Linked DNA regions of Streptomyces liliifuscus. The protein of the gene in region 2 interacts with the protein of the main gene of each other region in a pairwise test. Links are inferred from orthologs where the notes say so. Each region holds a gene or a part of one and is shown on either strand. Other genes may lie near its edges. The genes, in order: JEQ17_RS04460 and rsfS.

What was found.
Region 1: the proteins of rsfS (region 2) and JEQ17_RS04460 interact in binary tests that used the Escherichia coli proteins (3 or more experiments, as listed by UniProt). The link is inferred for Streptomyces liliifuscus from one-to-one orthologs.

The regions. Positions count from the first base shown.
Region 1 is NZ_CP066831.1:1,032,258-1,035,550, reverse strand. The notes cover bases 214-3,194. They hold JEQ17_RS04460 (ATP-binding protein), read right to left. Parts: upstream 2,299-3,194; coding sequence 1,129-2,298; downstream 214-1,128. Other genes in these bases: JEQ17_RS04455 (hypothetical protein), read right to left, coding at 2,435-3,194; JEQ17_RS04465 (vWA domain-containing protein), read right to left, coding at 214-1,123. In the rest of the region: more of JEQ17_RS04465, read right to left, coding at 1-213; more of JEQ17_RS04455, read right to left, coding at 3,195-3,293.
Region 2 is NZ_CP066831.1:7,180,803-7,183,941, forward strand. What follows is about bases 5-2,831. They hold rsfS (ribosome silencing factor), read left to right. Parts: upstream 5-1,108; coding sequence 1,109-1,555; downstream 1,556-2,831. Other genes in these bases: JEQ17_RS30930 (LCP family protein), read left to right, coding at 5-731; JEQ17_RS30940 (histidine phosphatase family protein), read left to right, coding at 1,594-2,253; JEQ17_RS30950 (helix-turn-helix transcriptional regulator), read right to left, coding at 2,547-2,831. In the rest of the region: more of JEQ17_RS30930, read left to right, coding at 1-4; more of JEQ17_RS30950, read right to left, coding at 2,832-3,139. UniProt on the Escherichia coli protein: Functions as a ribosomal silencing factor. Interacts with ribosomal protein uL14 (rplN), blocking formation of intersubunit bridge B8.

The DNA.
Region 1 (3,293 bases), 6.1 Mb from region 2 along the record:
CGAGAGTGCGTAGTTGGGCGCAGATCTGTACGGCGGCGCGGGTCAGGGCGTCTTCCAACGCGGCGGGGTCGCCTGCCGCGCCCAGGACCAGGTGCTGCCATTCCGGGTCCCGGATGCCCGCCGGGTAGCCGGACCGCTCGTCGAGAAGCGCGTACGTGTAGGGGATGAACGATGTCGTCCATGCCGGGGCCTCGGCGGCGTCCGGGCCGCCGGGTGCGGGCGACCCGGGTTCCGTCGGTGTGCCCGGTGGCGTCAACGCCGGGGCGTGGAAGGCGCCGACGACCACGGCGGCGCGTTCGCCGTTCGCGGTGGCGGCGGCCAGCCGGGCGCGCATCCACTCCTCGCGCCGCAGGTCCAGCTCGGGCACGCCTCCCGAGGCGGCCGCGTCCTCGCGCAGCGCCCAGCCCGTCAGAAGGGCGGCCCGCCGCAGCGCTTCGGGAGGCGAGCCGGGGGCGGCGGCCTCGACGAGGCGGTCCCACAGGTCGTCACCGGTGCGCCCCGTGAGGCGGGCTCGTAGCGCTGTGGCGAGGCCGACTCGGCGGGACGTCTCGTGGACGCCGATGAGATCGGGAGCGCCCGGTGTCCCGCCGCTGGCCGGTGAAGGGGCGGGGCCTTGGGCTGTCTGTGTGGTCGGTGGAGGGGTGGGGCTGCCGGGCGCCTGTGCCGGGGCCGGAGCGGTGGGAGGGCCGGCTGGCTCCGAGGCCGTGGACCCGTCCGTACCGTCGTCCGGGCATGCGGGGGTGTGCCGTTCGGTGCTCCACGCCCGGTCGGCGAGCGGGAGGTCGCACGCGACGACCGGCACGTCGTGCCGCGCGGCCCAGCGCACGGCGGCGAGTTCGGGCGAGAAGTCGGCGAACGGATAGAAGGCCGGGCCCCGGCCGCCGCCCCCGTCGGGGGGAGCGGCGGCGAGGGCGACCGGGGCCCGCGTCTCCTCGTGACCGAGCCAGGGCAGCCATTCCTGCATCTCGTCGGGGAGTTCGACGAGCAGCACGTCCGGCTTGGCCTTGTCCAGCAGCGCGGGCACGGCCGCGGCCAGGGAGGGCGCATGGTGCCGTACGCCGATGAGGTAGGGCGCCGCCGGGTCGGTGAGGGCCGCGACGGCTTCGTCGGGGGAGAGGGGCACGGTGGTCAGTCCTCCAGGACGGTGCGCAGGTCCCAGAGGGTGCGCCAGGTGGCGGAGCCCTGTTCGGCGCGGCGCCTGACGGGGCCGTCCCAGTAGCCGCGGAGCCGTGCCGCGTCGGCGGGGTCGTCCTTGCGGACCACGCCGAGGAGGTGACCCGGCAGCAGACCGAGGACATCGCGGTCGCCCGGGAAGTAGGCGGCGGCGAGTCCCAGGGCGCCCGCCACGGACACGGCTTCCGCGGTGCTCATCACCGTGGAGGGCCGCTCGACCTCCCAGCCTTCCGCGGACCGGCCCTCCCGCAGGTCCCGGAAGGCCGTGATGAGGGCTTCCAGTACGGCGTCGTCGACCCGGAAGGGTGCTCCGGCCCGCTCGACCGAGGTGCGTGCCTGACTGCGTACGAGCGCGGTCTCGGCGTCGAGGTCCGCGATGGGGCCAACCGTCTCGAAGTTGAAGCGCCGCTTGAGCGCGGCCGACATCTCGGAGACCCCCTTGTCGCGCAGGTTGGCGGTCGCGATGAGGCTGAAGCCGGGTGCAGCGTGGGCCAGGGAGTCCTCGGTGCCCGCCAGTTCGGGTACGGCGATGCGCCGCTCGGAGAGCAACGACACCAGTGCGTCCTGCACTTCGGGCAGGCAGCGGGTGACCTCCTCCACCCGGGCGACGGCTCCCCGGGTCATGGCGGTCAGGACGGGCGAGGGTACGAGGGCCTGTCGGCTGGGCCCCTGGGCCAGCAACAGGGCGTAGTTCCAGCCGTACTTGAGCTGGTCCTCCGTCGTGCCCGCGGTGCCCTGGACGACCAGGCCGCTGGTGCCGCAGACGGCGGCGGACAGCAGCTCGGACAGCATGGACTTGGCGGTGCCGGGCTCGCCGACGAGCAGCAGTCCACGCTCTCCGGCGAGGGTGACGACGCACCGCTCGACCAGGGCACGGTCGCCGACGAACTTGCCCTCGACGACGAGGCGCCGCGGCACACCGTCGGGCGTCGGGGCGTCGTCGGGCAACTTCAGGGCCCGGCCGTCGCTGCCCATGACGAACGTGACGACGGCACGGGGCGTGAGTCGCCACGCAGGGGGGCGCGGCCCGTCGTCGTAGGCGGCGAGGAAGGCCAGCTCGGTGGCGTGCCTGTCCTCGGGCGGGGTGATCTGGCGGGCCGTGTCGGCGGCCAGGGTGGTGGTCATCGGTGGTCCGTCCGGTCGGGTCGGGAGGTCGTGACTGGAGAGGTGGTCAGCAGAGGGGTCGCCATCCGGGGAGCCGTCAGCAGGGGTTCGTCCTGTCGGCTCGTCCTGTGGGCTCGGGCAGTCGGTCCGGCGGTGGTCATCGGCGGCGGCCCTTCCGGGTGGCGCGGGTGGTGAGCTTCTCGTAGGCGGGCGCGTCTCCGTCCCGGACGCGGGCCCAGGCGAGGGCGAACAGGTCGGGCACCGGGAGGCGGGGTACGGCACGTGAGCGGTCGCGCACCGGGTAGAGGCCCTCCTTCCAGGTCTCCACCGGCAGGGCGGGTGACTTGAGGTCGCGCCAGCCGCAGGGCAGGAAGAGGGTGCGTCCGGCGCGCGGTCGCTTCGCCTCGACGACCAGGTCGGTGGCGGCCAGTTCGGCGCGGGCCTTCTTCAGCCGAGCGGGCTTCCAGCCGGTCCAGCGGGCACAGTTGCGGTCCGTCGGATCGGGCAGGGCCAGCAACTGGAGGTAGAGCGCGGCCGCGTCCTCGCTCAGACCGTGTGCCGAGGCCACTTCGGCGACCAGCGCGGGAGCGACGACGGTCGGGTCCTGCGCGTGACCGACGGGTCCCTCGGGGTCGAGGCCGGCCGCCAGGGCGCGGTCGAGTCCGTCGCCCAGGATCGCGCGCAGGGCCTGGAGACCACCGTCGCGATCCGGACCCACCAGGCCCTCCAGGAGCCCGAGGACCGCGTCGTCCGGACCGGTGAGGACGGCGGGGCGGAGCAGTACCGCCTCCTGCTCGCCGTACCAGGGGCGCAGCACCAGAGCCTCCCCGACAGGCGTCAGACCGTGTGCGTCGGCGCCTCCGGTGGCGGGAAGCCCGTACGCCTTGCGCAGTTCGACCGCCGTCGAGCCGCCCTTGTCCGTCCACATGACGTCGAGTTCGAGCAGCAGCCCGGGGTCGGTGAGGCGGTGCCGCACGGCGGCCAGGCCCTCGGGCAGGCGGGCGCGCAGCGGGTCC
Region 2 (3,139 bases):
CCAACGCGGACGTGCCGGACCCGGACGCGAAGAAGAAGGGCGAGGCGCCTCTCGTCAAGAAGGGCGAGGAGCAGACGCTGAGCGGCAAGATGGCCGTCGCGTACGCCACGTACCGCGCCTCGGGGGAGTCGCAGAACGCTCAGCTGGAGCGGTTCGGCCAGGTCATGCAGGCAGTGCTGCGCAAGCTGTCGTCGGACCCGCAGGCCGCGACGACCACCGTGCAGACGCTCGCGCAGATCCTCGACCCCTCGCTGAGCGACAAGGACCTGGGCGCGTTCCTGGCCAAGCTCGCCGACCGGGCCAAGGGCGGCGACTACAAGACGGCGCTGCTGCCGGTCCAGACGGACGGCAGGCTCAGCGCGCAGGCCAGCGACAGCGTGGTCAAGGACGTGCTCGGCGGCGCCGCGAAGAGTCCCGAGAAGGGTGCGGCCGTCCAGGTCGGCATCCGCAACTCGACGGGTGACAAGGACGCCACCGAACAGGCCCGGGTGGTCCTGCTGAACGGCGGCTACACCTTCGTCGACGGCGGCGAGACCGATGTCGCCGAGGCCGTGTCCCAGATCACATACACCGACGCCGCGAAGAAGGACGACGCGGTGGAGGTCGCCAAGACGCTGGGCCTGCCGACCAGTTCGGTGAAGAAGGGCAAGACCACGTCGAACGCGGATGTGTCGGTCGTACTGGGCCAGGACTACAAGGTGGGTGGCTCGGCGGGTTCGTCGGGCGGGTGACGGGCGCGTGACCGGCGGTGCCTTCGGGGTGCCCGGGCCGCGTGGCGGTCGGGCACTCGCCGCCGGCCGCCGGTACGGACACCGGGTCCAGGCGCCGGGGCCAGGCCCTCGTAGAGCCCCTCGTCCAGGCGCTGGGCGTGTCCGGGTGCGGGTCCGGAGGCCCCGGGGCGCCCGCGGCATGATCGGTTAATCACGTGGGGTGCTGTCGGCGGTCCGTGAGACCCTTGGGGTAGGGCCTGCCCGGCGGAGCAGGCCGGAGGCGTGCGAAGGCGTCCGGCAAGCGTGGATGCGCGTGCCGGACCCCGCTTCTCCGGCATGATCCGCCGCACAGGCCCCAACCCCTCGGGGACACCTGACCGTCTACGGAAAGCCTTGTAGTGACCGCCACTGACCGCTCTATCGAGCTCATCACCACCGCCGCGCAGGCGGCCGCAGACAAGCTCGCGCACGACATCATCGCGTACGACGTCAGCGACGTGCTGTCGATCACGGACGCCTTCCTGCTGGCCTCCGCGCCCAACGACCGCCAGGTCAAGTCGATCGTCGACGAGATCGAGGAGCGGCTGAACAAGGAGCTCGGCACGAAGCCGGTGCGCCGCGAGGGCGACCGCGACGCCCGCTGGATCCTGCTCGACTACGTGGACATCGTGGTGCACGTCCAGCACAGCGAGGAGCGGGTGTTCTACGCGCTGGAGCGGCTCTGGAAGGACTGCCCCGAGCTCGATCTGCCCGCGGACGCGAAGGCCACGCGCGGCAAGGGCGCCGAGCACGCCGAGCTCCAGGACGCGGAGGACGCCGCCGAACTGCGCGGAGAGCTTCGGTGACCGCCGGGGCGGGGCATCCGGTGCCGGACGGCAGGCCGCTGTCCGAGGCCGGGAAGAAGGCGGGCCGGGGGCGCCGCGTCATCCTGTGGCGCCACGGCCAGACGTTGTGGAACGTGGAGCGCCGCTTCCAGGGCACGACGGACGTCGAGCTCACCGAGACCGGCGTGGGCCAGGCCCGCCGCGCCGCCCGGCTGCTCGCGTCCCTGAAGCCCGACGCGATCGTCGCCTCGGACCTGAAGCGGGCCGCGAACACGGCCGCCGAGCTGTCCGTGCTCACCGACCTCGACATCACCCACGACGAGGGCCTGCGCGAGACCTACGCGGGCGTCTGGCAGGGCCTGACGCACGAGGAGATCATCGAGCGGTACGGCGACCAGTACACGGCGTGGAAGCGCGGCGAGCCGGTGCGCCGGGGCGGCGGCGAACTGGAGACCGAGGTCGCCGACCGCGCGGCCCCGGTGGTCCTCCGGCACGCCGACAAGCTCCCGGACGACGGCACGCTCGTGGTCGTCAGCCACGGCGGCACGATCCGCACCACCATCGGCCGCCTCCTCGGCCTGGAGTCCCAGCACTGGGAGAGCCTCGGCGGCCTCTCCAACTGCTGCTGGTCCGTCCTCGGCGAGGGCGCCCGCGGCTGGCGACTGCTGGAGCACAACGCGGGGACGCTCCCCGAGCCGGTGCTGGGAGACGACGACTAGGCGCTCCGCCGGCAGCCTTTCGGGCTTCCGGCCGGGCCGCTCCTTCGAGGCGCCCGTGGCGTCCGTCGCGAGCCGTCGCGGGGCACTTCCGGGGCACGTCGCCGGGTGTTCCGTCCGGCCCCCGATGCCCCGCGGGACCGGATTTCACTTTCCGGCTGGTCGCAGGCTAAAGTTCTTCTTGTTCCGCCGCCGGGAAGCCGGGTCGGACACCCGCAAGGGGCTGTAGCTCAGTTGGTAGAGCGCCTGCATGGCATGCAGGAGGTCAGGAGTTCAATTCTCCTTAGCTCCACAGATCAGCTCAGCAGATCGATGATCCCGTTCCCATCAGGGGGCGGGATTTTTCGTGCCCTCGGCTGCCGTCGGATTTCCCTCAGCCGCGCGGCCCGCGCACTCGTCTCCTCGTCGGCCGGCCGGTAGACCACGACCCGGCACTCCGGCATCCCGTCGACCGACAACGACACCGACGTCATCCGCAACTCGCCCACCGCCACGTGCCGGAACGTCTTCACGCGCGGTCCCGGCGGCGTCACGTCCCCGTTCCGCCACAGCCGGGCGAAGTGCCCGCTGACCTCCGACAGCCTGCGTATGAAGTCCTCCCACACGGGCTCGCCGACATGTCTTCCGTACGCAGCCCGCAGCGTCGCCACCATGACCGGCAGCTCGCTCTCCCGGAACACCAGCGGACAGTCCTCCTCCGAGGCCGTGAACAGCGTCCACAGCGCGTTGCGGACACCACCGCCGGCCGGGCGTGTCTCCGGCACGAAGAACACGTCCCGGTAAGCCGGGTTGGTCGCGAGGATGTCGTACCGCGCGTTGTAGACCACCGCCGGGCTCGGGTCGAGGGCGTCGACGATCTCCTGGACCTCCGGCCCCAGGGACAGCGTCG